3 regions of the Kitasatospora sp. NPDC056327 genome follow, and region 1 is predicted to be linked to each of the others. Evidence: riboswitches for the same ligand, from Rfam matches in the RefSeq annotation. Region 1 holds a riboswitch; each other region holds the start of a gene.
The links. Region 1 has a riboswitch for cyclic di-AMP ahead of ACFCX4_RS02340 (M23 family metallopeptidase). Riboswitches for the same ligand answer to the same signal wherever they lie in the genome.

Region 1 (11,005 bases):
GCTCCCGGCCCCGCACGCTGGCCGCCGGGGTGGTCCTCGGCGGCATCACCGCCTGCGGCTTCGCCTTCACCGAGAACGCGCTCTACCTCGGGCGGGCGTTCACGGACGACCAGCAGCAGCGGCTGGACAGCATCGGCCTCGGCGAGCCGCCCAGCCTGCGGGACTTCGACGGCACCGTGCAGACCTTCGTCCTGCGCGCCCTGCTCTCGCCGTTCGCCCACCCGCTGTTCACCGCGCTGACCGGACTGGGCCTGGCGCTGGCCCTCACCGCCCGGCGCCGGCTGCCGGCCCGGCTGGCGGCGCCGGGCGGGCTCGTCCTGGCGACGGCCCTGCACGGCACCTGGAACGCCGCGGCCGACCTCGGCACCCGCGGCTTCCTGCTGGTGTACGCGGCACTGATGGTGCCCTGCTTCGCGGTGCTGGTCTGCTTCGCCGTCTGGGCCCGGTCGCGGGCCGGGCGGCACCCCGTGCGGGGGCCCGCCCGGCGGTGACGCCGGGCGGCGGGACCGGCGGCGCGGAGCGCGGTCCGACCGGTGGTGCGGGAGCGGTGGACGGGGCGGCGGGGAACGGATTTCCCATTCCCGCGACTTCCCCGTATGGTGGTGTTCACCGACGCGGGGTGGAGCAGCTCGGTAGCTCGCTGGGCTCATAACCCAGAGGTCGCAGGTTCAAATCCTGTCCCCGCTACTCAGTAGCACCGAAGGCCCGGAGGACTCGTCCTCCGGGCCTTCGTCGTGCTCGCCGGGTGCGGGGACGGCACGGTCCTGCCACGAAGCTGTAACAGCGCGGCGAGTCAAGATCGGCCAAAAAGTGCTTCAACCATACTGAGCGGACAAGTCACCCGTTCGGCCGCGCATCGTCGCGCCGGGTTAGGAAGCACCCATGCTCACGAAGCGCCTTGCCGGCACCGTTGCGATCTGTCTGCTGCTGGCAGCCGGGGCGACCGCCTGCGGCGACGACAAGGCCTCCTCGGCGGCGAAGCTGGACACCGACAAGCTCAGCGCCGAGGAGATCCAGAAGAAGGCCAAGGAGGCCCTGGCCGGTGCCTCCTCGGTCAAGGTCGTGGGCGAGATCGTCAACGACAGCGCCAAGGTGGCCCTCGACCTCGCGGTGGACACCCAGGGCCAGTGCAAGGGCAGCGTCACCATGCCGGGCGCGGGCAGGTTCGAGCTCCTGGGCGACGGCAAGCAGGTCTTCCTGAAGCCGGACTCCGACTTCGTGAAGAACGTCGCCGGCGGTGGCCCGGAGGCCGCCAAGGCCGCCGAGCTGCTCAAGGGCCGCTACATCTCGGGCGTGCAGAACGACCCGGAGATGAAGGAGCTCACCACCGTGTGCAACCTCAAGGAGCTCTCCAAGAGCTTCACCGAGGACGGCGGCGCCAGCAACATCACCAAGGGCTCGGCCGGCACCGTCAACGGCGCGAAGACCTTCAGCGTGAAGTCCAAGAGCGACGGCGGCGAGACCGTCCTGCACGTCGCCACCGAGGGCACCCCGTACCCGCTGCGGCTGGAGAAGACCGGCAAGGACAGCGGCAAGGTGGACTTCACCGAGATCAACAAGCCGCTGACCGTCCAGGCCCCGCCGGCCGACCAGGTCATCGACTACTCGGTGTTCAAGTCCCAGTCGAAGACCGCCTGACCGGCCTCCGCCGGCCTTCCCGGACCGCCGGGGCCGGTCGTCGGACGCCCCGCGTTAAATGCGTTGCCCTCCCTCCGGCGGGCTGCCTATGGTGGCGGCACACTGAAAGGAGGTGATCCTGAATTGAGTTCCGTCAGGATGTGTGAGGTGGCTGCTCGCTAGAGCCGCCCCTGCCTGCGCAGGGTGGGGCCCCAGGCCTCCGGCAGGCGAAATTCCCAGCAGTCACCCGGCCCGCGGGCTCACCGGAACATCCCCGGTGCCCCGGCGCCCGGCCCCTCGCGGGCCGCGGCACCGAGGAGCAGCCCGCGGGCTGTCTGCGTTTCCGGGACCGGCGCGGGTGTTCCCGCGGTCCCGGCGGGGCATGCCGCTGGACGTCGGGGGGACCGCGTCCCCGCTAGAGTCGGCGCGCGCTCCGCAGGGGCGGGGCGCGGGCACCGGGGGTGATGGGCGATGGCGAGGGCGACGGGACGGGCCGGCGGCGCGGCGGTCGTACGGACGGCACAGCGGGCGGCGGCCGGGGCGCTGCTGGGCTCGGGACTGCTGGGGCTGGTGCTGTTCTCGCTGGGACGCCCGCACCCCTGGCAGGCGCTGGGCGGCGGGCTGGTGGTGTCCTGCGCGGCGACGCTGGCCGGCGGCGCGCTGGGCTTCCTGTTCGGGGTGCCCCGGGTGCGCGGCGGTTCCACCGGGGACGGTGACGGCGGCGACGGCGGCACCGGGAAGGGCGGGGGCGGCCGGGGCCCGTACGCGCCGAACACCAACCTCGAACAGGTCTCGGACTGGCTCACCAAGGTGCTGCTGGGCGTCGGGCTGACCCAGCTGGGCTCACTGGGCGAGCGGCTCGACCGGCTCGGCAAGGCGCTCGCCCCGGCCCTGGGCGGGGGCACGGGCACGGCACCGTTCGCGGCGGCGCTCGTCCTCTACTTCCTGCTGCTCGGCTTCCTGGCCGGCTGGCTGCTGACCCGGCTGACGCTGCCGCGGGTGCTCTCCGACGCGGACCGGGCCCTGGACCTCTTCCTGGCCGGGCAGGACCACGACCGCAAGGGCGACAAGGTGGGCGCCGACGACCTGCGGATGCGGGCGATGCAGCACCTGGGCCTGGTCGGCGCCAGCACGGAGAAGCCGGGCGACCTGCCGGGCTCGATGCTTCCGGTCGACCGGACGGCCGGGCCGGAGCGGGTGGTGGCCGAGGTGCGGTCGACCGCCCGGCGCTCGGCACTGACCGCGACGCAGGTGCAGGAGCTGTTCGCGGACGGCTCGGAGGGGCGGCGGATCCAGGCGCTCGCCCTGATGCAGGGCGATCCGGCGCTCGCCGACCTGCCCAGCGTGCTGGAGGCCATAGAGCGTCCGCGCTCCGGCTTCGAGCAGTACCACGCGCTGCTGGCCGCGCGCGGACTGATGTCCCGGCTGCCGGCCGAGGAGGCGCGGCGGCTGCGGGACGCGGTGGCGGGGCGGCTGATGGCGGCGGACGGGATCCCGTACGGCTCGGACCGGAGCTGGCTGGCGGAGAAGATCCTGTCCGGGCTGGAGGCTCCGGTGTTCCTTCCGCAGCAGCAGGGCGGGCCGACCGCGGACGGGACCGCTGCGGAGGTGAGCGGGGCGAATGGGGCGAACGGGCCGGGAGCACCGGCCACCGGGACGAACGGGGCGGTCGGCGCGGCCGGCGGCTGACCGGGTCCCGCCGCCGCGGACGGGCTCAGAGCACGAAGCGCAGCTCGGGCCGGTCCCAGCCGATCGGCGGCCGCGCCGGGAAGGTTCCGGTCCGCTCGGCGCCCATCCGCCGGTAGAAGGCCTCGGCCGGCGGGTGGGAGACCACCCTGATGCCGCCGGTGACGCCGAGGGCGCGGGCCCGGTCGAGCAGGTGGGCGACGAGCCGCCGGCCGACACCGAGCCCCTGCGCCTCGTCGGCGACGAACATGAGGTCGAGTTCGGCCGGATCGGTGATCAGCGCGTAGAAGCCGAGCAGGTGGTCGTCGCCGGCGCGGGCGGCGAGGTGGACCTCGTGCCGGGCCAGGTACCCGGGTGTCACCCGGTACCCGGCGATCATCGGCGCGTACTCGCCGCGGTAGGCGGAACAGTTCTGGACCAGCGCGGTGAGCCGGTCGGCGTCCCGGGCGGCGGCCGGCCTGATCGTCATCTCGGTCATGGGCAGAAGTATAGGGGCACAGGCCCCTGTCACCCCTTACCCAGCTGCCCGGGCCCGGTGGTCCGCCCGGTGCAGCAGGAGCACCCGCCGGGGCCGGCCGTCCGCCGGGCCGCCCGCCGGCACGAGGAGGACCTCGCTGGTGATCCGCCGCTCGCCGAGCGCGTGCCGGACGGCGTCCAGGTGGGCCGCCCGGCGCCCCGCGCCGTCGTACAGCGGGTGGACGCGGACCTCGCCGCCGGGCGCGGTCACCCGGACCAGCTCGGCCAGCGCGGCCACCTGCCGCTCCGGCCCGAAGAGGTCCGGATAGGCGAAGACCAGGTAGCCGCTCAGCGCGAGGGCGAAGGTGCCGTCGGCGAACGGGAGCCGGGGCAGCGCGGCGGCGACGTACTGGCCGGGGTGGGCGGCCCGGTCGGCGGCGAAGAGGCGGCGGGCCCGGTCCCAGCCGCGCAGGTAGCGCTCGGGCGGGCGGTGACGGCGGCCCGGGTAGAGGTCGGGTCGGGCCTCCATCGCGGCGGCCATCGCGAACCGGGCGGCCAGCGCCCGGGCGGAGACCTCCTCGGCCGGCCGGGCGTAGACCGGGTCGGCGGCGATCACCCGGCAGCCGAGCGGGCGGGCCTCCGCGACGAGCGCGGCGGCGCCCCCCGGGCAGTCGAGCAGCGGGCCCGGGAGGGCGGCGATCGCGGCGCGGGTGAGGCCGAAGAGGCCGCAGTACTCGTCCAGCGAGCGGGAGGTCACCAGGGGCGCGGGCGGGCCGGCGGGCGGGGTGCGGGCGGTTCGGTCGGCCATCGCGGCCATCCGACCACGGGCCGGCCGGGGCCGCACCCGGACCGCGTCCGGGCACTGCACCCGGGGGCGTCCGCGCGGGCGGGGGCGCTCCGGCCGCCGGGCGGCCCGCCCTCAGCGGCCGAGGAGGCCGCGGGCGGCGAGGCGGTTCACGTTGGTCAGACCGCGCACCAGCTGCGGGGTGAGGAAGACGAACAGCATCCCGAGCAGGCAGACGGCGGCGATCTGCAGCGGCGACTGGATGTAGTAGGCGTACTGGCTGCCGTCGTCCTCGACGAAGTTGACGATCCGGTAGCCCGGCCAGTCGGTGTACCGCGGGAAGACCCAGTGGTAGACGGGGTAGAGCGCCAGGGACCAACCGATGCAGAGGAAGGTCACCGACATCACCGCGCTGAGGATCGCCCAGGGGAACATCACCACCTGGTGGACGACGGCCTTCCAGCCGGCCGCGTCCGCGAGGCGGGCGACGGCGGCGCCCCAGAAGCCCGGCCGGGCGGGCTTGACCGGCGCCGGCGCGGGCACGTCCAGGGCGAGCAGGCCGCGCACCCGGGAGCGCTCCAGCCGTCCGAAGCCCCGGGCGGTGGTGGTCAGCGCGGCCAGCACCGGCACGCCGAGCACGGTGACGAAGGTGCCGAGGCCGATGGAGAACATCGCCACGGAGACGGCGAAGCCGGCGAGTGCCACCGGCAGGCCGGTCAGCGTGAAGCCGACCTCCCGGTAGAAGTAGGAGGTGAAGGGGGCCCGCCAGGCGTACGGCGGGTCCTCGGTGCGCCGGGCGACGGCGCGGCGGCCTTGACCGCCGTCGTCACCGCCGTACGCGTCGTACCCGGGGCGGCCGTCGTACGCGTCGTCCTCGGTGCGGTACATGGTGTGGGTGCTCATGGCCGGCTCTCGGTCCCTCGGGTCGGTCGCGGTTCGGGCTCGTCGGACGGGTCCTTCCGACCCCTGAAGCCTGTCAGGAACGCGAGGCGGCCGACATCCGGCTCCCCGCCGGACCGGGGTGGGGTTATCCCCCCCTGAACGGCGCGCCCGCGCACCGCCGGACCCGCGGCGGACCCCGGCCCGGCGCCCGGCCGGACGTCGTCGGCGAGGAGCGCGTACTGGTACGCGTCGCGCCACCCGTCGTGGCGCGGGAAGTCGTGCCGGACCCGGCCCTCCAGCCGGAAGCCCGCCCTGGTCAGCACCCGGACCGAGGCGGTGTTGCCGACGTCCGTCCGGGCCTCCAGCCGGTGCAGGCCGAGCGTCCCGAAGGCCAGGCCGCACAGCAGCCCGACGACCTCGCCCGCGTAGCCGAGCCCCCACACGTCGCGGCGCAGCGCGTACCCGAGGGACGCGGCGCGGTTCGGGGCGAGGCCGAGCGCGGCGCTGCCGATCGGGACGGCGCGGGCCGGGTCGTCGGCGTCGGCGAGGCGGGTGACGGCCAGCCGGTAGACCTCCCGCTCCTCCTTCTCCGCCTCCTCCAGGAAGAGGGCGATCTGGTCGGCGCAGGTCTCGCGGTCGCGCGGTTCGAACGGGAGGAAGCGGGTCGCCTCCGGGTCGCCGAACACCGCGTGCAGCGCGTCCGCGTCCTCGGGGGTCTGGTGGAACTCGCGGATGGCCAGCCGGGGGCCGGTGAGTCGGACGGGGACCATGGCTCCCGACCCTATCCCCGACCAGCGGTTACGGTTCGTGGTTATGGAAGACGAAGACCTGCGGCTCGCCCCGCGCACCAAGGCCGCCGACCTGCTCGCCTGGGCGGAGGCGCAGGGCCGCGAGCCGGTCGCCGGGGCCCCGCTGCGCGCGGTGCTGGCGCTGCTGGAGCTGGGCGGGGGCAGGGTGCACGACGGCTGGCCCGAGCTGACCTCCGCCGCGGTGGAGCACCTGCTGTACGAGCGGCTGTACCTGTACGTCCAGCCGGAGCCGGGCCAGGACCCGCTGGCGTACGGCGCGGCGGTGCGGCTGTTGATCGACCACCAGCGGGCGGCGAAGCGGCTGAACGCCAAGCGGCAGGAGCGGCTGCACGCCGAGGCCGAGTGGCAGGGCGAGGTGGCGGCCGGGCTGCTGCGCCGGGCGGACCTGGTGACCTGGCCCCGGCTGTACACGCTGCTGCTGCGCGCGGCCGGGGTGGACACCGGCGACGGGGCGGCGGTGCGGGCCTGGCTGGAGGGTTTCCGGGCGCTGCCGGAGGAGGAGCGGTCGGCGGCGTTCTCGGCGCTGGAGGAGGACGGCACCCTGGATCCGGTGGACGACGGGGGCTGGTACGCCGGGGCCCGGACGCTGGCGGTGGGGATGGCGACGGACGGCGCGCGGCGGCTGCTGGAGCAGGGCCTGATGCGGCGCAGCTACCGGAACCTGGCGGAGCTGACCACGCTGGGCCGGCCGATGCCGGACGAACTGGCCGGGGACTTCGGGGCGTTCGAGGAGGCCGCGGCCCTGGCGGCGCTGGAGCTGGCGGGCACGTGGACGGTGCCGGGGCTGCCGGGCCTGCTGGTGAACGAGTTCCCGGAGCTGGCGCCGGAGCCGGGGCAGGCGGAGATCGACGCCTATCTGGCGGGCCTGGAGCAGGCGGACGGGAGCGAGGACGGGCACGAGCAGGAGGACGGGCACGCCGGGGGGCCGGTGGGCCCCGGGGAGTAGCGGCACCGCTCCCGGGAGGGGCCGGGGTCTCCGGGCCGGGAGGCGTCAGAGGCTGACGCCGCGCTGCTCGAACCAGCTCTCCGGGTCGACGGGGGCGCCGCCGCCGGGGCGGACCTCGACGTGCAGGTGCGAGCCGGTGACGTTGCCGGTCGCGCCGACCTTGCCGATCTGCTGGCCGGGGAGGACCTTCCCGGAGGCCTTGCTGATCGAGTAGAGGTGGCAGTACCAGATCTCGGTGCCGTCGGGCAGGGTCTCGACGATCCGGTAGCCGTAGGAACCGGCCCAGCCGGCCGAGGTGATGGTGCCCTGGCCGACCGCGAGGACGGGCTCGCCGGTGTCGGCGGCGAAGTCGAGGCCGGTGTGCAGCTTGGCCCAGTAGCGGGCGCTCTGGCCGTAGTGGGCGGAGAGCCGGTAGTTGCGCACCGGCAGGGTGATGGCGGCGAGCTTGGCCTTCTCGGCCTCCTCGGCGACCCGCTTGGCCTGCTCCTGCTGGGCGACCTGGGCGGCGCGCTTGGCCTCGGCTTCCTGGGCGGCCTGGACGCGGGCCTGCTCCTCGGCCGCGGTGCGCTGGCTGTCGGCCTGCAGCTGGATCCGGGCGGCGAGGGCGAGGCCGGGGTCCGCGGAGAGCGCGACCGGGGCCTCGTCGGGCGACTCGACGGCGGGCGCGGCGGCCGGGGTGGCCGAGGCGAAGCCGGTGGCGCCCAGGGTGGCGGCGACGGCGGTGACGCCGAGCAGCGGAGCGGTGCCGCGGCCCTGACGGGGCATCCGGTGCCGGTTGGTCTCGACGGCGGGCGGGGCCGTCTCGTCGGCGGGGCCCGCGAACGGACCGGGACCGCCGAAGGGGCCCGGGTGGTCGAGCAGCTGGGTACCGGCGGAGCCGGAGGGGTGTGCCGGGGTGTGCGTCGACGCCACGGAGGCGCGCTCCTTTCCTTCCTTCGCGCCTACCGGGTTAGCTGACGGGTTCGGAGCAGGAAGGTCTCCTACGGCTGGTCCCGGACGGTGCCGGGGCCTGCCGATTCACCCCAAGGAACGTGGTTCCCCGGCTCCCTGGCCTGCCCTTGGGCCGGCCGGCGGGATTAGGCGACGGCGCACGGTGCCGTCTGGGTACGGCGTTGAGGACCGCGCTGCGTTATCAAACGTTAATCCGAGAGGCCCCCGATTCCAAGCCATCCGTTGGTGACGGCGGGATACGGACCGGGCACCACGCGGCCCGATGGGCGTTTTGGGACGTTTGACGACAACTGACACTACCGAACGTGATAGGACGTCAACGAACGACCCCCCATCTGAGTACCCCTACTCATGTGCCGGGCGCGGATCCGCGGCCATCCTGGCGCCATGAGCACACCGATGCAGTCCCGCACCACGGCCGCCTATCACATCCAGGCCGTGCTCTCCTTCGCCCTCTCCGCCACCGCCCTCGGCTTCGGGATCGCCTTCCTCCCGGTGGGGCCGTGGACCCGGGCCTTCCTCGCCGTCGGCCTGCTCTACACGATCACCTCCACCTTCACCCTCGCCAAGGTGGTCCGGGACCGGCAGGAGACCACCGAGCTCGTCACCAGGGTCGACCAGGCCCGGCTGGACAAGCTGCTGACCGAGCACGACCCGTTCAGGGTGGAGGGGGTCTGACCGGTCCGCCCGGCCGGCGGACCGGAAGAGAGGCGCAATAGCTTGACGGCTAAGGCTATTAGCCTTAGCTTTATGGCTATCGGCGCTTCGCCGACGATCCCCGCCCGAGGAGGCACCCATGAACGGCACCGTCGCCCCCGCCACCCGTCACCTGGATCTGCCCGGCGGGCGGATCGCCTTCGACGACACCGGCCACGGCGAGGGCGTCCCGGTCGTCCTGCTCCCCGGGATGCTCGACAGCCGGGCCGCCTACCGCCACCTGCGCCCGCTGCTGACCGCCGCCGGGCGCCGGGTGATCACCATGGATCTGCGCGGGTTCGGCGAGTCCTCGATCCACTGGGACGACTACTCCCCCGCGGCGATCGCCGGTGACGTCCTCGCCCTGCTGGACCACCTGGACATCGACCGGGCCGTGCTGGCGGGCAACTCGTACACCGGCGCCAGCGTCGTCCGGGCCGCCGGGGAGGCGCCCGGGAGGGTCGCCGGGATCGTCCTGCTGGACGCCTTCGTCGAGAACGTGCCGCCGACCGCGCTGCAGCGCCTGGTGGTCGGCGCGATGGGCGCACTGCTGGTGCACTCGCCCGCGTTCTGGGGCCTCTACCACCGCAAGGCGGCCTACCCGGGGCCCAGGCCGGCCGACCACGAGGAGTACGTGGCCGGGCTGGTCGCCGCGATGCGCACCCCCGGCCGCAAGGCCGCCACCCGCGGCTACGTGCACGGCGACTCCTCGCCCGCCGGCTGGACCGCCGCCGTGCGCTGCCCGGCCCTGGTCGTGATGGGCTCGAAGGACCCCGACTTCCCCCGGCCGGAGCTGGTCGCCGACCGGCAGGCCGCCGCGCTGAACGCGCGCAAGGTGATGATCGAGGGCGCGGGACACTACCCGATGGCGGACCACCCGCGGGCCACCGCCGACGCGCTGCTCACCTTCCTCGCCGACCTGGTCTGAGCACCGCCCGGCCGCCCCGGCCGGCCCGGCCCCGGCAGCCCCCCGACCGTCCCCAGCCCTCCCAGGAGAACCGCGATGCCCCGAGTGGGACTGACCCCCGAGCAGGTCGTCGGCCACGCCCTCGCCCTCATCGACGACCAGGGCCCCGAGGCCCTCACGCTGGCCGCCGTCGCCGCCCGGGCCGGGGTCGCCGGCCCTTCGCTGTACAAGCACGTCAGCGGCGGTCTGGCCGAGCTGCGCCGGCTGATCGCCGTCCGGGTGACCGGGGAGCTGGCCGACCGGCTCGCCGAGGCGGCGCTGGGCCGGAGCGGGGACGCCGCGGTCGCCGCCGTCCTGCGCGCGTACCACGCGTACGCCACCGAGCACCCGCACCGGTACGCCGCGCTGCCGCAGGCCCCGCAGCCGGACGAGGACCTGGCCGCGGCCGCGGCCCGGCTGGTCGGGGTGATCGTCGCGGTGCTCCGGGAGTACGGGCTGGAGGGTTCCGAGGCGATCCACGCCGCGCGCACCTTCCGCGCGGCGGCCCACGGCTTCGCCGCGCTGTCGACCGGCGGCGCCTTCCGGCTCGCCGAGGACCTCACGACGACCCAGGACCGCCTGATCACCGTGCTGACCGCCGGTCTGCGCGACTGGCCCCGGTCCTGAGCGCGGCCGCCGTACGGCGGCAAGCGGCAGGCGGCACAGCACGGCAGCACAGCACGGCGGCAGGGAACGCCGAAGGGCCCGGAGCGGGATGCTCCGGGCCCTTCGCTCTGGTGTGGGGCTAACAGGACTTGAACCTGTGGCCTCTTCCTTATCAGGGAAGCGCTCTAACCGTCTGAGCTATAGCCCCGTACCGTCCGACCCCGCCTCACGGCGGCACGTCGTACGGAGAAGGGTACCGGACCCGCGGGGGGTGTCCGCACACCGGGAGAACAGGTGCCACGGGGCCTGCCGTTCTGCCCACCCACCACAGGCTTAAGAAATAAGGTATTAAGAATTAACTGCCCCATAAGGAACCGGAGAGGCCGGGAATCCCGTGGACCCGCGCAGCAGCCCCACCGCGCGCAGCGCCATGCGCTGCGTCCGCCTACTGCTCGGCTGCACCAGCGCCGCCGACCTGCTCTCCACCGTGCTCGCCGAGGGGCCGGGATGGATCACCGGCGAGGGCTCGGCGCTCTACCTGCTGGACCCCGCCGGAACGCTCCGGCTCACCGCCTCGCACGGTCTGCCCGACTGGGCCCACGAACGCTACAGCGTGGTCGACCCGG
Region 2 (6,253 bases), on a different contig from region 1:
AGGCCGGGCACGAACTGGACCTCGTAGGTGCGGATGAGGGCAGCGGCCTCCTCCAGGCCGACATAGGTCTGGAACCACCCCGGCAGTACGTCGTTGAAGCTGTGCCACCAGCCCGACTTGTTCGCCTCCCGGACCAGGCCGAGCAACGCCTCGCGTTCGAGGCCGTCGTCCACGCCGTAGAGGCTGAGCAGGTCGGCGACGTCACGTTCCTTGAAGCTGACCCGGCCGAGTTCCATGCGGCTGATCTTGGACTCGGAGGCGCGAATCGCGTAGCCCGCGTCCTCGCGGGTGATGCCGCGCGTCTCGCGGAGCCGGCGCAGCTGGGAGCCGAGGAGGATCCGGCGGACCATCGAGCCGCCGCCCGGCTGAACTGTGGTCATGCGGTCCTAACCTCCACCTAGGGCAAACAGCGCACAGTCTGCCATCAGATGAGCGCTCACGGTGCCGATACTGACGGATGTTCCTATCAGTTCTGCACTCCGCACACCAGGATGCACGTGCATCCGGCGCTTGCATATGCCATTTGAACGACTGCACGTGAATCGACTCTTGCATCTGCAGTGAGCGCAGAGCACGATGGTGCACGTGCACCTGCACATCCCTGGCAATCCCGCGGGCTCCGCGTCGACCCCACGCGCGACTCCGTGCACCGGCCCGGCAGCGCCCCCGCGCCTCCGGGCCACGTGCGCGCGCGCCTGGTCGAGGGGCGGCCGCGCGGCCGAGCGAGTCGGAGGTGACCGGCATGACCCCGGCGGGTCCAGCCGTGTCCGCCCCCTTATGGGAGGAGCTCTTCATGAGCACCGGAACGGCTTTGGCAGTCGACCCCCATGTGGTCACCTGTACGCTCGCTCCCCGCTATGAAGCCGTAAGAACCGCGCGCGACTTCGCCAGGACCGCCCTGCAGCGCTGGGGACTGGGCGAGCTCTTCGACGACGTCGCGCTGGTGGCCTCGGAGCTGGTGACCAACGCGCTGCGGCACGCCATCGGCGCGTGCCCCACCGCGGCGGACGACTACGACTTTCCCATGCACCCGGCGGCCGAGGGCCGGCTGCCGATCCGAATAAGCCTCGTTCACCGTGCGCCCCAGGTGGTCTGCGCGGTGAGCGATCCCAGCAGCACCGGCCCGGTGGCCCGGGAGGCGGACTTCGTGGCGGAGTCCGGCCGGGGCCTGCACCTGGTCGACTCGTTCAGCCGCTCCTGGGGATGGCACCCACTGGGCGGCGGCAAGGTCGTCTGGGCGCTGTTCGAGGCGGAGGAGGCACAGCGGACGGCACCCGTCCCGGTCCCCGTCGCCGAGTTCGGCGGACGGCACCGGCGCTCGGCCTGACCCCGGCCGCGGCGGGACACCCCTCCGGGACCCACCGCACCGCGGAACACCGGCCGGCACCGGACCGAACGGCACTTCGACGCATCAGCACCCCGGACATGGCGACCGGCGGCCCTCGGGCAGCGGGCACCGGCAGCCACCCGGCGGTGCGCCCCTCCGATCCGCGTGCGGCGGCTCGGCACGGCGGCGGACGGCGGAGGCCTCCTGGAGCGGCGACGGCGGCACCGGCGTCCGGACGGACCCGGACCCCCGGCGCTCCGGCCCGGGAGTCAGGACACCCGGAGCGGACGGTCCGGGGGCGAACGGTCCGGCGGAACGGCCCCGGACACGAATAAAGGCCGTCGTGGTGTCAGCACCCACGACGGCCCCCCGATGGTGAAGCCGGCGACCGGTCAGACCGCCAGGTGGTCGAACTCCCCGTCCTTGGCCCCCAGGAGCAGTGCGGCGATCTCGGCGCGCGTGTAGATGAGCGCCGGACCGTCCGGGAACCGCGAGTTGCGCATCGCCACGTCGCCTCCCGGAAGGGCGGCGAACTCGACGCAGTTCCCCTGCGAATTGCTGTGCAGGCTCTTCTGCCAGACCACGCCCTCAAGGTCGGTGGCGGCCATCCCGTTGTACGTGTCGAACGGGTCGTAAGTGTTGTGCGTGTCGTGCATAGAAATCTCCCGAAGAGCTCCGGAGTGGGTCGTTCAGCTCGGCGCCCCCGGCCACGGCCGAACGGCCGGGCCGGCCCCGTACCGGCCCGGCACACCGCCTCACTTGACGTGATGATAGCTCCAGTGCACGTGCATCAGCACGGGACGTTGCAGGTGCACGGCCTTTTCGACACCGAACCGGAACTCTTCACAAGGCACCCACCTGACGGTACGTAAGCGGACATAGCAGACTGAATCGGCAAGCCGTCGCTAACCGCCCGTAGGCGACCACCCGCCGATTGTTGATCTTCGAACGCCGGGAGTCGCACTCCCGTGACCCTCCGTCAGACCGTCCGCGCGCTGTGAGACATCTCACGCGCCACCCCGGCAACGCAAGACCCCTTCCGGCGCATCCCCATCACTGCCGGGCGAACTGCCGACCGGGCGTCTGGTATGTCCGCTTTTGCGGGCTGCCGCCCCGCTCGGCACGGCAGCCGACTGCAGGCCGGGCGGGGCGATGTCCTACGATCTCCGCCATGAGCACCGCAGCCATCCCGGGCGCGCCACTGCCCGTCCGCACTCCAGGCTCCCGTGCGCGGGGGCGCCACCGCCGTCCCGAGCGCCCCGAGATCCCGGCCGGTTCCCCGGCCCTGCTGCTCGCCGTCCCCGCGGCCGCCGGGCCGGAATCCCGCTCCGTGGTCGAGGAACTGCTGTCCATCGTCCGCAGCGAGCAGAACGGCGTGCGGACCGCAGCCGGATACCTGCCCTCCGGCGACGCCGACGGCGGGAACCACGGCGAGCGCACCGTCGCCGAACTGCTGGCCGAGGCCGCCGAGGCGGGCCTGCCCGCGCCGGTCGTGGTGCCGCTGGTGCCCGGGCCGCACGACTTCCTCCCCGCCCTGCACGAGCTCGCCGCCGAGTACGGCGCGCCCGTCACCGACGCGCTGGGCCCGCACCCGCTGCTCGCCGAGGGCGTCCACGTCCGCCTCTCCGAGGCCGGACTGGCCCGCGCCGACCGGGCCCGGCTGTTCGCCATCGCGACCGCCGCCGACGGCGTGGTGCTCACCACCGCCGGCGGTAAGGCCGCGGCCGACGCCGCCGGCATCACCGGCATGCTGCTGGCCGCCCGGCTCGCCGTGCCGGTCGTCCCCGCCGCGCTGGACGTGCCCGGCTCGGTCGCCGACGCCGTCGCCCACCTCAAGGAGATGGGTGCCCAGAACCCGGCGTTGGCCCCGCTGGTGATCGGCCCCGAGGCGGACGCGGAGCTGCTCGCCGCGGCCGCCGAGGAGTCGGGCTGCCCGTCGGCCGCACCGCTGGGCGCCTACCAGGCGGTCGGCCAGCTGGTCGCCTCCACCTATCTGGCCGCGCTGCCGGCCTTCGACCCCGCCGACGCCGGGGAGACCGACGCCGAGGAGAGCGGCTCCCGGGCCGGCGGGCGGCACGCCGCCCAGTAACGGCACCTGCCAGGACCGCGCGGGATACCGCGCGAAGGGGCCCGGAACGGACGCACCGTTCCGGGCCCTTTCGGCGTCCGGCGACCCGAGCCGGCGGGCGACGGTGCTCCGGCCGGCCGGGCGGGGTGCCCACCGCGGCGCCCACCGCCGGGCGCCTCCGCCGCCACCGCGATGACGCCCCCTCCGCTGACGCCCCGGTAGCGGGCGCGGACCCGGGCGGGCCCGCGCCGGAGCGGGGTGACGGAGGTTCCGCTGACGGGCCGGATGGTGACGGGACCGCAGACGCCGACGGAGCCGCCGTTCCCTGCGGGCGAGCCGGGCGGGCCGAGCGGATGCTCCGCCCGCCCCCGGGGCGGTGGTACCGGGTGTCGCCGGGGTCGCCCTCCGGGACTCACCGGAGAACCCGGGCCGCGCGCACGACTGATCCGCCCGCCGCCGGTCGCCGCGCAGCCGGCGCCCGAGGCGAACTGGTGAGGCGCTTCAGGACATCTGATGAGCATTGAAGATATTTCGGGCGAGATGTCCGTTCTGATCCGATTTACCACCCAATGACCTCAACTCGACCCGTTGGCCCGGCGATCGCTTGGCCGCCCGCCCACCGGCGCCCGCCGGCGGGCGAGCCTCCCCCGGTGCGACCGGGCCGCCCCGACGCCCCGCCCGCACCCTGAGGCACAGGCAGGTGCGGTGCCCGCGAAGGACGTTGCCGAAAGCCGGGCATTTCTGATCATGAAGGACGACCAATCGACCCGCGAGCCGTAAACCGTGACGAGCGTCACACATGTTTGCGGTTTGAAGCCGCCTCTGCTTAACGTGCTCCCCGTTCGTGGCCACACGGACCCAGCTCGTTCGCAACGCCGAGTCCTGCCGTCGGGCGTGCTGGAAGTGCAATGCACCACGGCAGGAGCGGGGGAACCACAGGTAGTTCGCCCAGGACCGGTCCTCGGACCGGCCCGGGGCTAGGGGTGAAGCCGCGTCCACAGCGCGGCCGGGCAACTCCGGCCCGAATCCGACAGCTCACCTCGCAGGCGTGGGAGAGGACCGCGTCTTCATGCTGCCCACCAACGGCACCCGTCTGTCCGGCCGTACCCGCCGCGCGATCGCCGCCCTCGGCGTCGCGGGCATCGGCCTCACCGTTCCCTGCCTGACCACCGGCACCGCCTCCGCCGCGACCGTCGCCACCTGGGACAAGGTCGCCCAGTGCGAGAGCGGCGGCAACTGGAGCATCAACACCGGCAACGGCTTCTACGGCGGTCTCCAGTTCACCGGCTCCACCTGGGCCGGCTTCGGCGGCACCGCGTTCGCCGCGCGCGCCGACCTCGCCACCAAGGACCAGCAGATCGCGGTCGCCGAGAAGGTCCTGGCCGTCCAGGGCCCCGGCGCCTGGCCGGTCTGCTCGGTCAAGGCCGGCCTGACCAAGGGTGGCACCCCGGCCGCCGTGGACACCTCGACCGCCGCCGAGCCGGCCCCCGCCCAGACCCCGGCGCCTGCCGCCAAGCCCGCTGAGAAGCCCGCCGCCAAGCCCGCCGAGAAGCCGCAGGCCCAGGCCCAGGCGCCTGCCGCGGCCGACGCCGCCACCGGGGGCCAGGACCGGCAGCAGCACCGTCAGCAGGCCGGTTCCCGGGCCGCCGCGGACTACACCGTGGCCGCCGGCGACTGGCTGTCCGGCATCGCCGACCGGAACAAGGTCCAGGGCGGCTGGGAGCGGCTGTACGAGCTCAACCGGGCCACCCTCACCGAGGGCCCGCACACCATCTACCCCGGCCAGCGCCTCGACCTGGGCGACCGCGCCCAGGGCCAGGGCTTCGACTGGTTCAACCGTGCCCGGGGCGGCGCGCAGGACACGGACCGGACCCCGGCCACCGAGTCCGCGGCCAAGCCGGCCACGAAGCCGGCCACGAAGCCCGCCGCCCAGGCCGAGACCCCGGCGCCGGCGCCGACCGCCACCGGCGGCATGGCCGCCGCCGTCTCCTTCGCCCAGTCGAAGGTCGGCCAGGCCTACGTCTACGGCGGCACCGGCAACGGCGGCTGGGACTGCTCCGGCCTCACCCAGGCCGCGCTGCGCGCCGCGGGCGTCTCCGTCCCGCGCGTCGCCGCCGACCAGGCCGCCGCGTCCACCCACGTGTCGCTGGACGCCCTCAAGGTCGGCGACCTGCTGTTCTGGTCCAACAACGGCAAGGACTCCGGCGTCTACCACGTCGCGCTCTACATCGGCGACGGCAAGTACGTCGAGGCCGCCAACCCGAGCTCGGGCGTGCGCCTGCAGACCGTCGCCAACTGGGCGCCGGACTTCGCCGGCCGGGTCTGATCCGGGAACGCCCGGTGCCCCGGGGAGCGTGCGACCGCTCACCGGGGCACCGGCACGCCCGGCCCCGCCCCGGTGGCCGGACCGCCCCCGGGGCCCGGCCGCCGCACGGTCATGGTCAAAGCGGGCCGCAGCGGGCATGCTGCTGCTCTGCACCCGAGGAGGAGTCACCATGGCCCAGGTCACCGTCTCGCTCGACGCCAACCTCGCGATCGACGCGATGATGCTGTCCGGCACCAAGAGCCCGCAGGACGCCGTCGAACTGATCCTCCGCGACTACCTGGAGCGGGGCCGGCGCACCGAGACCCGCACCGGTGACGCCGCCGACGGCCAGCAGGGCCATCGAGACGCAGCCGTAGAAGGGGGCGACGGAAGGGTCGAGCAGGTGGGCGCGGGCCTGGTCGCGGTGGTGGAGCCAGTGCCCGGCGCGGGCGGTGAGCAGGACGGCGAGGGCGGCGGCGGACAGCGCCCAGACGAGCTGGCAGGCCACGCGTTGGCCGGGGAGCTGGTACGGGAGGGTCGCGCCGGCGTTGGC
Region 3 (11,005 bases), on a different contig from region 1:
CGGCAACTCCCTCCCCCTCGCAGGACCGCGCCTCCGGAGTACCCGACCGTCCGTCCCCTCCGTGCGCGCCGACTCGGGACCGCGATCCGGTGCGGCATCTGCGGGTGCGGACCGGATGGTGCGTTCCGGTCCGGCTGCACGGTGGGAGTGCGCCGGCTTCCGCGCGTCCGGGCGCGCCTGCACGGCCTCGCGGCGGTCGGGAGACGCGTGACTGCGCGCGTGCGGCTTCTGCGGTACGGCCCGGACGATGTTGGTCGGCGCCGTCCTGGCGGCGTGAGCAGCGCGCTCGGCCCGTCCTGCGGGTCGGGCGGGCGCGTGACCCGCCGAGGAGGGCCCGCTGCGCACCAGGTGGGGCCGGAGGCACTGGAAGAACCGGGTACGGGCCGGTCACCTCCCGCACTCGCCCCGTTCCGCCGGTGCTCCGCATCGGCCTGTCCCGGGTGTACGCGGCTCCGCAGTCGGGCCGGAGCAGTCGCAGCGCGCACAGGAGGTCGGCCCCGCCGACTTCCTGTGCGGGTGGTGGCGTCCCCCCTCCGGGGGCAGGGCCGCCACCCCCTCGGGGGAACGGTATGACTTTCGACAGATCCGCGGTGGACCTGAGGTCCGTAGGGTCGGGCGGGTGCGGACGAGAGCGTGGTGGGTGGACCGGGGGCTGCTGGTGCTGGCGGCCGGGGCGTTCGGGCTGAGTGCGGTGTCCCTCTGGTGGGCGCTGCCGGGGGTCGCGGCGGCGTTCGCGGCCGGTGTGCGGACGGAGCGGGTGCGGGAGGCGGCCGTCCTGCTGGTGGTGCTGGTCTCGGCCGGGACACTGGTCGCCGTCCTCGTTCCGGACCGGTCGGTGCAGGTGACGTCCTTCGTCTCCGTCCTGGTCTGCGCCGGGATGGGCCCGTGGATGGTGGGGCGGTTCTGGCGGCAGTCCCAGGAACTGGTGCGGGCCGGCTGGGAGCGCGCGGAGCGGGCCGAGCGCGAGCAGCGGCTGGTGGCCGAGCAGGCGCGCCTGCGGGAGCGGGCCCGGATCGCCCAGGACATGCACGACGCCCTCGGCCACGACCTGAGCCTGATCGCGCTGCGCGCCGGTGCCCTGAAGCTGGCGCCCGACCTGGCCCCACCGCACCGGGACGCGGCCCGGGAGATCCGGGCGGGCGCGGCCGCCGCCGTCGAACGCCTCGGCGAGGTGATCGGCATACTCCGGGACGAGAGCGACACGCACGCGGCCCGGGGCCCCGCCGACGCCGGCCTCCCCCAGTTGGTGGGGGAGGCGGCCGCAGCCGGTCTGGACGTCCGGCTGACCGTCACCGGTGAGCCGGACGGTCTGCCGCGGGCGGCCGAGCACGCGGCGTACCGGGTCGTCCAGGAGGCGCTGACCAACGCGGCCAAGCACGCTCCGGGCGCGCCGGTCACGGTGGTGGTGGCGTACGACCGGGACGGCGCCCGCGTCCGGGTGGTGAACGGCCCGTCCGGGGCCGGTGCCGAGCGGTGCCCCGGTACGGACGGTGCCCCGGCTGTGGGCGGCCGCGGTCTCATCGGCCTGGCCGAGCGCGTCCGGCTGGCCGGGGGCGCCTTCCGGCACGGGCCGTGCTCCGACGGCACGGGCTTCGAGGTGGAGGCCGACCTGCCGCGTTCCGGCGCCCCGGCCGGCCCGGTCCCGCCGCCGCCGGCGGTCTCGCCGGCCCGCGAACTGCGCCGGGCGCGCCGCCGGGTGGGCCGGATGATGGTGGCCGTCGTGCTGGTACCGCTCTCCGTCGCGCTGACACTCACCGCCGTGCTGCGGGGCTGGACGATCCACACGACCGGCCGGGCCGTCCTCGACCCCGCCGACTACGCCTCGCTCCGCGTCGGACAGGAACGGGCCGTCGTGCAGCGATTTCTGCCGGAACGTCAGTTTCCGTACCATCCGTCCGTGGGCGACCCGCCACCCGGTGGAGAAGGAGTGACGTGCGAGTACTACGCCATGACGGCAGACGCGTTCAACAACGACCGCTCCGGGGACGCGTACCGGCTCTGCTTCCGGGACGACGTGCTGATCTCGCTGGACGCCCTGGTCCAGTGAGCGTCCGGAGCCGGTGGCGCGTTCGGAGCGCCGGATGAACGGGCAGCGGGAGGAAGGGGCCCGCGTGCCGATCCGGGTGCTGATCGCCGACGACGAGCCGATGGTGCGCGCGGGCGTGCGGGCCGTCCTCACCACCGCCCCGGACATCGAGATCGTCGCCGAGACGGGTGACGGGCGGGAGGCCGTCGACCTGGTCCGGCGCCACCGTCCGGACGTCGCCGTGCTGGACATCCGGATGCCCGGCGTGGACGGCATCGCCGCCGCGGCCGAGATCCGCCGCAGTGCCGTCACCACTCGGACGGGGGCTTCGACCGGCATCGTCATGCTGACCACCTTCGGTGAGGACGACTACATCCTGCGGGCCCTCGGCGGGGGCGCCAACGGCTTCCTGATCAAGTCCGGTGAGCCGGAGGAACTGATCGCCGGCGTCCGGTCGGTGGCGGACGGTGCCGCCTATCTGTCACCAAGGGTGGCCGCCCGGGTGGTGGCCCACCTCGCCGCCGGCGGGGCCGGCGGTCCGGCCGACCGGCGGGCCGCCGCCCAGCGGCAGGTGGCCGGGCTGACCGCCCGCGAGCGGGACGTGCTGGCGCTCGTCGCCGCCGGGCTGTCCAACGGCCAGATCGCCCGCCGGATCGGGGTGGTGGAAGGGACGGTGAAGGCGCACGTCAGCAGCGTCCTGGCGCGGCTGGGGGTGGCCAACCGGGCCGCCGCGGCCGTCCTCGCGCACGAGGCCGGCCTGACCGGGAGCCCACCGGGCTGAGTCCGTGCTGCCGGTGCCCGGGGCGGGTGCCGGCCCCGGTCCCGACGGTGTCGTCGGCGCGGGTGCCAGCAGCAGCGGGCCGAGCAGCCGCACGCCGCCCAGCGCGGTCACCGCCGCCGTCGCGGCCGGCAGCAGGGCGACGACCACAGCGGCGGTGACCGTCGCGCCCAGCACCGATCCGGCGGTCACGTCGTGCGGGTAGTGGACCCCGGCGGCGACCCGCAGGGCGGCCGTGCCGAGGCCGACCGGTACGGCGAGCCACGCCAGGCGCGGCCGCAGCAGCACCAGACCGGTGGCGAGGGCGACGGCGAGCGTCGCGTGGTTGCTGGGGAACGACCAGTCGCCCGGCGGAGGGCAGTCGGCGAGCGCGGTGGACGGCAGGCCGGGCAGGGCCCGGCAGGGCCGTTCCTCGTCGACCACGAGCTTCAGCGCCTCGCTCGCCCCGTACGCGAGCACCGTGCCGAGGCCGGTGAGCGCGACGCCCGCGACCGCTCCGGCGGCCCGCCGCCCGCGCGCCGTCCACCAGCAGAGCGCGAGCAGCAGGCCCAGGAGCAGCAGGCCCGCCTCGGTGGCGGGCTCCAGCAGGGCGGCCGACCCGTGCGGGGCGTCGGCGACGGCATCGGCCGCGCGGCGGTAGCCGGTGGCCGACCAGCCGGTGACCACGTGGACCGGTCCACCGCCGCCCCCGCGTGCGGGCGCCAGCCACCCGACCGTGCCGGCACCCGCGCCGAGCAGCAGCACCGCGAGGACCGTTCTGTACCTGAACGTGTTCGTCATGCCACGGAAGGTAGGCGTCCGGGGTGGTGCCGCACCCGACCCGAAAGACAGATGCGGCCCTGGACGATCGTCAGGGTTGACCCGCCGCACCGGCGTGTGCAGCCCCGCCCGCCCGCCTGGTCCCGCTCCCTGGGCCGACTCCGGCTGACGCAGGAAGTCGGCGGGTCCGACTTCCTGCGCCGGTAGCAGGGGAGGGGGTGAGTGCCGGCGGGCACGGGGCGCCCGGAGAGCTACCGCCCGGCCCGGCCGCGCGCAACGCGGGCCGGGCGGGCCGGTGCCTGGGCCGGGCCCGGGGCCGCCGACACCGGAATTCGGCGGACCCGGCACGCTCCGCGGCGTGATGCCCCACGCGGCCCGGGGCCGGCCGCCGGGCCCGAAGCCCCGGCGGATTGGTGCCGGCGGAACCGGGGGCCGCCCGTTCGGGGACTCGATGAGCCGACACCCCGCGGGGCCCGGGATCCTGTGCGGTCCCGGGGCCGCACAGTGGGGCCGCACAGCGGGGGCGGACAGTGGGGGCGAGGCACGGCGGCGGTCCGGTGAAGCGGTGCCGGTGGGAACTGGGTTCACCGGCACCGGAAGCCGATGGGCCTGACACCTCATGCGCTGCGGCGTGAGGCGCCGGCCGGACCAGGGCCGGCCGCCGGGGGCCGAAGCCCCGTGATGGGGAGTGGTTGCGGAACCCGGGCCCGCCTGGGCGGGAAGTCGGCGGGTCCGACTTCCTGTGCGGAGTGATGTTTCCGGTGTCCCGGGGGTGGCCGTCGGGGCCGAAGCCCGACGGGAGGTGGTGGCGCCGGTGGCCCGGGGTGTCGTCCAGCCGGAAGCCCGTGGGCCCGATGTTCCGTGCGGCGCGACGTCCGGGGTGACCAAGGAGCGGCAGCCGGGGCTGTGCCCCATGGCGGATCGGGGAGTGCCGACGGAACTCGCGTCGGCCGGCGCCGGAAGTCGATGGGCCCGGCGACTCGTGCGTTGTGTCCTGGGGGGCCCGGTGGAGCGAGGTGGGGAGGTGTCGGCCGGGCCCGGGCGGCCTGCCTCCGTGGGAAGTCGACGGGCTCGACCTCCTGTACGGCGCGATGCCCTTCGTGGCCCGGGTTCGGTTGTCGGGGGCTGGAGCCCGGCGGTGGGTGAGGTGGCGGACAAGCCCTGGGTCCGCGTGTGCGGGAAGTCCGCGGGTCCGACTTCCCGCGCGGCCGGGGCCCTGCGCAGGCCGGAGGCCTGCTGCGCCCGGGGCGGGTGTCCGGGGGTGAAACCCGGCGGCGGGTGGGTGGGGCGGGCGGGTAGGTTCGAAGGGTGACGACGAATCCCCCGGGCACCAAGCTGATCCTCCTCATCACGACCCACCGGGTGGCACCCGGCCTGCTGTCCTGGCCCGCCTGGGAGGCGCTGCGGTCGGCCGGGCGGGTGCTCGCCGCCGACGCCGGTCACCCGCAGGTGCCCGCCGTGCGGCAGGCCGGAGTCGAGGTGGAGATCGTGCCGCCCGGCTCCGCTCCCGCGCTGGCCCGGCTGCTGACGGGGACCACCCCCGGAACCGCCGCCGCGCCCGCTCCGACGGTTTGGCTGGGCAGCCCGGACGGCGATCCGGGGCTGACCGACGCGCTGGCCCGCCTCGCGGTCGAGCACGCGGGCGAGGTCCCGGAGATCGAGGTGCTCCCCGGCTCCTACGACCTGCCGGGCGCCCGCCTGCTGGACCTGGTCTCCGTGATGGACCGCCTCCGCTCGCCGGGCGGCTGCCCGTGGGACGCCGAGCAGACCCACGCCAGCCTGGTGAAGTACCTGGTCGAGGAGGCCTACGAGCTGGTCGAGGCGATCGAGGAGGGGGACCGCGACACGCTCCGCGAGGAGCTGGGCGACGTCCTGCTCCAGGTCTTCTTCCACTCCCGGATCGCCGAGGAGCACCCCACCGACGCCTTCACGATCGACGACGTGGCGGGCGACATCGTCGACAAGCTGATGTACCGGCACCCGCACGTGTTCGGGGACGCCGAGGCGAACGGCGCGGCCGAGGTGGAGGCCAACTGGGAGGCGCTCAAGGCGGCCGAGAAGTCGGACCGCGAGTCGGTGCTGGACGGCGTGCCGGCCGGGCTGCCCTCGCTCGCCCACGCGGCGAAGCTGGTGTCACGGGTGCGGCGGGCCGGGTTCACCGGGGTGCCGGACGAGCCCTACGAGCTGCCCGCCGAGCTCACGGCGGAGTCGGCGGGCCGGCTGCTGCTGGCGCTGGCGCAGCGCGCGCACGACGCCGGGGTGGACGTCGACGCCGCGCTGCGGGCCGCGGCGCGCGGCTACCGGGACGCGGTGCGCGCCGCGGAGGGCCTGAAGCCCGCGCCGTGACGTGGCCCGCGCCGTGACGTGGCCCGGGCCACAGCGGAGCCCGCGCCGGGGCCGGCCGTCAGGCCGCCGCGGCGTCCGGCACCGGACGGCGCCGGACCGGGACGACGACCTCGCCGATCGCCTCGCCGACCAGGGCGACGAGTTCGGCGAGCCGTTCCAGGTCGAGGTGGTCGGGCAGTTCGGCGAGGGAGACGACCCGCTCGCCGTCCGGCCCGGCCACGCAGAACAGGTCGATCGGGCCGAGGTGCTTCTCGGCGGTGTCGACCAGGGCGGCGACGTCGCTGGGGCGGCGGATGTCGCCGCAGACGCCGACGACGGGGCAGCCCCGCCGGTCGAGCTCGGCGGCGAGGTCCTCGGCGATCCCGACCCGCTGGTCGGCGATCAGCATCCCGACGGTCCCCTCCGCGGCGAACCGGCGGGCGAGACCCGCCCCCGAACCGCCGTCGAGGACGGCGATCACGACGACCGACCCGGTGACCCGCATGGTCCAGCTCCTCCCTGTGGGCGGCTCCGCACCGGCGCCCACGGACATCTTGCGGAGGATCGTAGGCAGGTCCTGACCCTCCGCAACAGGAATTACCCCTCAGGTGACCAGGCTCACGCCTGTTGCGCCCGGCGGACATTGCGCACGGCCGCTCCTGCGTGTACATGGCACGCGGCCGGCGGGCCGCCGCCGCCCGCGAGCACGCCGTGCGCCGGCCGGGACACGCTCGGGATACCGTCGACCCATGCCAGCTCAGTCCGACGCCGCCCGTCCGCCCCTGTTCACCTGGGAGTTCGCCGCCGATCCGTACCCGGCGTACGCGTGGCTGCGCGAGCACGAGCCGGTGCACCGGACCACCCTGCCGAGCGGGGTGGAGGCGTGGCTGGTCACTCGGTACGCGGACGCCCGGCAGGCGCTCGCGGACAGCAGGCTCTCCAAGAACCCGGTGCACCACAGCGAGCAGGCGCACCGCACCGGCCGGGTCGGCATCCCGGGCGAGCGCCAGGCCGACCTCATGACGCACCTGCTGAACATCGACCCGCCGGACCACACCCGGTTGCGCCGCCTGGTGTCGAAGGCGTTCACGCCGCGCCGGGTGGCGGCCTTCGAGCCGAGGGTGCAGCAGTTGACCGACCGGCTGATCGACGGGTTCGCGGCCCGCGGTTCCGCCGACCTCATCCACGAGTTCGCCTTCCCGCTCCCCATCTACGCGATCTGCGACCTGCTCGGGGTGCCGGCCGAGGACCAGGACGACTTCCGGGACTGGGCCGGGATGATGATCCGGCACGGCGGCGGTCAGCGCGGCGGCGTGGGGCGCGCGGTGAAGCGGATGCGGGCCTACCTGGCGGAGCTGATCCACCGCAAGCGGGCGGACCCCGGCGACGACCTGATCTCCGGGCTGATCCGGGCCAGCGACCACGGGGAGCACCTCACCGGGAACGAGGCCGCGGCGATGGCCTTCATCCTCCTCTTCGCCGGTTTCGAGACGACGGTCAACCTGATCGGCAACGGCGTGTACGCGCTGCTGCGCAACCCGGGGCAGCGCGCCCTGCTCCAGGAGTCGATCGGGCGCGGCGAGAGCGCGCTGCTGGAGACCGGGATCGAGGAACTCCTGCGCTACGACGGACCGGTGGAGCTCGCCACCTGGCGGTTCGCGACCAGTCCGCTGACCATCGGCGGGGTGGCGATCCCGGTCGGCGACCCGGTGCTGGTGGTGCTCGCGGCGGCGGACCGGGACCCGGCCCGGTTCCCGGACGAGAACACCCTGGACCTGGCCCGGACGGACAACCCGCACCTGGGCTTCGGCCACGGCATCCACTACTGCATCGGCGCCCCGCTGGCCCGGCTGGAGGGGCGGGCCGCGCTGACCACCCTGCTGTCCCGGCTGCCGGACCTGCGGCTCGCCGCGGGCCCGGAGGAGCTCCGCTGGCGCGGCGGTCTGATCATGCGTGGACTTCGTGAACTTCCCGTGGAATTCACGCCGGAGAAACTGCCCGCCGGGGCACTTCCGAACGACGGGAACGGCCGGCCGGACGGCGGATGACGGTGATCGGCGGCAGCAGGGGAAGGCGTGCGACACGCTGACGGATCGTCGCCGACCTGCGGTTTCACGGGTCATGAACCCGCATCAATCCGGACAAACATCCTCGGTTGGTAGGCAATCATTCACATGACGTGATGTTCGTGTGATGTCGGCGATATGAGCTTGTGATTGCTCTGATGATCTGTCTAGTCTCCGGGGAGCCCGCTGCTGCGGGCCCCGTGCGCGGAACGCCGAGTCCTGCCCGTCGCGCTCCGGGAAACCGACCAGAACCCTGGGCAGGGGCGGGGGACCCAGGTTTTGCGCCGTCTCCCACGGCTAGGGGTGAAGCCGCCTCCGCGCGGCCGGGCCACCTCCCGGTCCGAACCCGACAGCTCACCTCGCAGGCGTGCGGAGAGGGACGTCTCATGCTGTTCGTTGGAACTGGCCGTCACCGTCGTCGCACCCAGGCCGAGAAGGCCATCGCCGTCGCCGGTGTCGCCGGCGTCGGACTCGCGATGCCGATCCTGAGCGCCACCGGCGCCTCCGCCGCCCCGGTCTCCACCTGGGACTCGGTCGCCCAGTGCGAGAGCGGCGGCAACTGGAGCATCAACACCGGCAACGGCTTCTACGGCGGTCTGCAGTTCACCTCCAGCACCTGGAAGGCGTACGGCGGCAACGCCTTCGCGCCGCAGGCCAACCAGGCCTCGAAGGCGCAGCAGATCTCGGTCGCCGAGAAGGTGCTCGCCTCGCAGGGTCCGGGTGCCTGGCCGGTCTGCTCCAAGAAGGCCGGACTGACCAAGGGCGGCGCCCCGGCGGCGGTCGACACCTCGACGGACGCCAAGCCGGCCGCTCCGAAGCCGCAGGCCCAGCCGCAGCAGGAGGCCCCGAAGCAGGAGGCCCCGAAGCCGGCCGCGCCGAAGCACGCCGCCCCCAAGGCGCAGACCCCGCAGGCCGCCCAGGAGCGGACCGCCAAGCCGTACGCCCCGAAGCACGCCGCCCCGAAGCCGCAGACCGCACCGGCCCCGCAGGCCCAGCAGCAGGCGCCGTCGTTCGCCGGCAAGTCCGGCTGGGACGCCGACGCCAAGGTCTTCTGGTACCAGAACAACGGTGGCTGGTACTGGACCAGCCACCAGGACGTCTACCAGCAGTACGCCGGCCAGGCCGCCGCCCCGGCCGCCGCGCAGCAGCAGGCCGGCCAGGGCTACACCGTCCGGTCCGGCGACACGCTCGCCGGGATCGCCGCCTCCCAGCACGTCCAGGGCGGCTGGCAGGCGCTGTACGACGGCAACCGCGGCACCGTCGGCACCGACCCGAACCTGATCGTCCCGGGCCAGGTCCTGGCCCTCGCCTGACGCCGCGCCGACCGGCCCGTGACGCGCCCGAGGGGCCGTTCCCGGTCGATCGGCCGCCGCCCCGAAGGGCCGTACCGCGCCCCGGCCGGCCGCGCCCCCGGGGTGCGGCCGGCCGGCGTTCGGTCCCCTTCGTCCCCATCCGGGCCTCCCGGGTCGGGCAACCAGGTGAACTACCGGTGGGTAACCGGGCCACACGCTGAGACGGAACCGAGGTCGACGTGGCCCGGACAGTCCGTGCGGTTAGGCTCTGGTCGTAACGACTCCGCAATCGTCCGGCCGACCGGCATCCACCGTCAGCCGAACCTGCTTCCGCTAGGAGATGCCTCGTGCCGTCCATCGATGTCGTCGTCGCCCGTGAGATTCTCGACTCGCGCGGCAACCCCACGGTCGAGGTCGAGGTCGGCCTCGACGACGGCAGCACCGGCCGTGCCGCCGTTCCGTCGGGTGCCTCCACCGGTGCGTTCGAGGCGCTGGAGCTCCGCGACGGCGACAAGAACCGCTACTTCGGCAAGGGCGTCGAGAAGGCCGTGCTGGCCGTCATCGAGCAGATCGGCCCGGAGCTGGTCGGCTACGACGCCACCGAGCAGCGCCTGATCGACCAGGCCATGCTCGACCTGGACGCCACCCCGGACAAGTCCTCGCTCGGCGCCAACGCCATCCTGGGCGTCTCGCTGGCCGTCGCGCACGCCGCCTCCGAGGCCAGCGACCTGCCGCTGTTCCGCTACCTGGGCGGCCCGAACGCGCACGTCCTGCCGGTCCCGATGATGAACATCCTCAACGGCGGCTCGCACGCGGACTCCAACGTCGACATCCAGGAGTTCATGATCGCCCCGATCGGCGCGGAGTCCTTCTCCGAGGCCGTCCGCTGGGGTGTCGAGGTCTACCACACGCTCAAGGGCGTGCTGAAGGAGCGCGGCCTCTCCACCGGTCTGGGCGACGAGGGCGGCTTCGCCCCGAACCTGGACTCCAACCGCGAGGCCCTGGACCTCATCGTCGAGGCCATCCAGAAGGCCGGCTACGTGCCCGGCAAGGACATCGCGCTGGCTCTGGACGTCGCCGCCTCCGAGTTCTTCGAGGACGACGCCTACCAGTTCGAGGGCAAGGCGCTCACCTCCGCCGAGCTCATCGAGTACTACGCCGGCCTGGTCGCCGCCTACCCGCTGGTCTCCATCGAGGACCCGCTGGACGAGTCGGACTGGGACGGCTGGAAGGCCATGACCGAGAAGCTGGGCGACAAGGTCCAGCTGGTCGGCGACGACCTGTTCGTCACCAACCCGGCCCGCCTGGCCCGCGGCATCGAGACCGGCACCGCCAACGCGCTGCTGGTGAAGGTGAACCAGATCGGCTCGCTGACCGAGACCCTGGACGCCGTCGAGCTGGCCCAGCGCAACGGCTACCGCTGCATGATGTCGCACCGCTCCGGCGAGACCGAGGACGTCACCATCGCCGACCTCGCCGTCGCCACCAACTGCGGCCAGATCAAGACCGGCGCCCCGGCCCGCTCCGAGCGCGTCGCCAAGTACAACCAGCTGCTGCGCATCGAGGAGATCCTCGACGACGCCGCCGAGTACGCCGGCCGCGGCGCCTTCCCGCGGTTCAAGCACGAGGGCTGAGCCCGCCCGGCGGCGCCCGGCCGGTCCCGCCGGCCGCCCGGTAGCGCACGCCTGACCGGTGCCCCGCCGTTCACCCCGTAGGGTGGACGGCGGGGCACCGTCGCGACCAGGAGGGGACACCGGAG

Region 2: linked by a shared signal. The riboswitch ahead of ACFCX4_RS33440 (transglycosylase family protein) and the one ahead of ACFCX4_RS02340 (M23 family metallopeptidase) in region 1 are both predicted to bind cyclic di-AMP.
Region 3: linked by a shared signal. The riboswitch ahead of ACFCX4_RS07650 (transglycosylase family protein) and the one ahead of ACFCX4_RS02340 (M23 family metallopeptidase) in region 1 are both predicted to bind cyclic di-AMP.

The regions. Positions count from the first base shown of each region.
Region 1 is NZ_JBHJRC010000008.1:19,753-30,757, forward strand. Features, by position in the region: gene ACFCX4_RS02295 (PrsW family intramembrane metalloprotease) at 1-491, shown strand, start outside; tRNA gene ACFCX4_RS02300 (tRNA-Met) at 614-687, shown strand; gene ACFCX4_RS02305 (hypothetical protein) at 883-1,638, shown strand; gene ACFCX4_RS02310 (hypothetical protein) at 2,089-3,306, shown strand; gene ACFCX4_RS02315 (GNAT family N-acetyltransferase) at 3,332-3,781, opposite strand; gene ACFCX4_RS02320 (class I SAM-dependent methyltransferase) at 3,818-4,567, opposite strand; gene ACFCX4_RS02325 (sensor domain-containing protein) at 4,679-5,446, opposite strand; gene ACFCX4_RS02330 (GNAT family N-acetyltransferase) at 5,443-6,195, opposite strand; gene ACFCX4_RS02335 (hypothetical protein) at 6,239-7,180, shown strand; gene ACFCX4_RS02340 (M23 family metallopeptidase) at 7,226-8,092, opposite strand; cyclic di-AMP (ydaO/yuaA leader) riboswitch at 8,105-8,273, opposite strand; gene ACFCX4_RS02345 (YiaA/YiaB family inner membrane protein) at 8,519-8,809, shown strand; gene ACFCX4_RS02350 (alpha/beta fold hydrolase) at 8,928-9,755, shown strand; gene ACFCX4_RS02355 (TetR/AcrR family transcriptional regulator) at 9,831-10,400, shown strand; tRNA gene ACFCX4_RS02360 (tRNA-Ile) at 10,514-10,587, opposite strand; gene ACFCX4_RS02365 (SpoIIE family protein phosphatase) at 10,774-11,005, shown strand, end outside.
Region 2 is NZ_JBHJRC010000385.1:581-6,833, forward strand. Features, by position in the region: gene ACFCX4_RS33420 (helix-turn-helix domain-containing protein) at 1-380, opposite strand, end outside; gene ACFCX4_RS33425 (ATP-binding protein) at 794-1,327, shown strand; gene ACFCX4_RS33430 (DUF397 domain-containing protein) at 1,720-1,983, opposite strand; gene ACFCX4_RS33435 (hypothetical protein) at 2,499-3,416, shown strand; cyclic di-AMP (ydaO/yuaA leader) riboswitch at 4,259-4,457, shown strand; gene ACFCX4_RS33440 (transglycosylase family protein) at 4,444-5,721, shown strand; partial or broken gene ACFCX4_RS33445 (C4-dicarboxylate ABC transporter) at 6,032-6,253, opposite strand, start outside.
Region 3 is NZ_JBHJRC010000032.1:2,188-13,192, reverse strand. Features, by position in the region: gene ACFCX4_RS07680 (sensor histidine kinase) at 620-2,047, shown strand; gene ACFCX4_RS07675 (response regulator) at 2,082-2,807, shown strand; partial or broken gene ACFCX4_RS07670 (phosphatase PAP2 family protein) at 2,958-3,584, opposite strand; gene ACFCX4_RS07665 (MazG family protein) at 4,872-5,909, shown strand; gene ACFCX4_RS07660 (SDR family NAD(P)-dependent oxidoreductase) at 5,968-6,393, opposite strand; gene ACFCX4_RS07655 (cytochrome P450) at 6,638-7,936, shown strand; cyclic di-AMP (ydaO/yuaA leader) riboswitch at 8,187-8,336, shown strand; gene ACFCX4_RS07650 (transglycosylase family protein) at 8,341-9,267, shown strand; gene eno (phosphopyruvate hydratase) at 9,594-10,880, shown strand.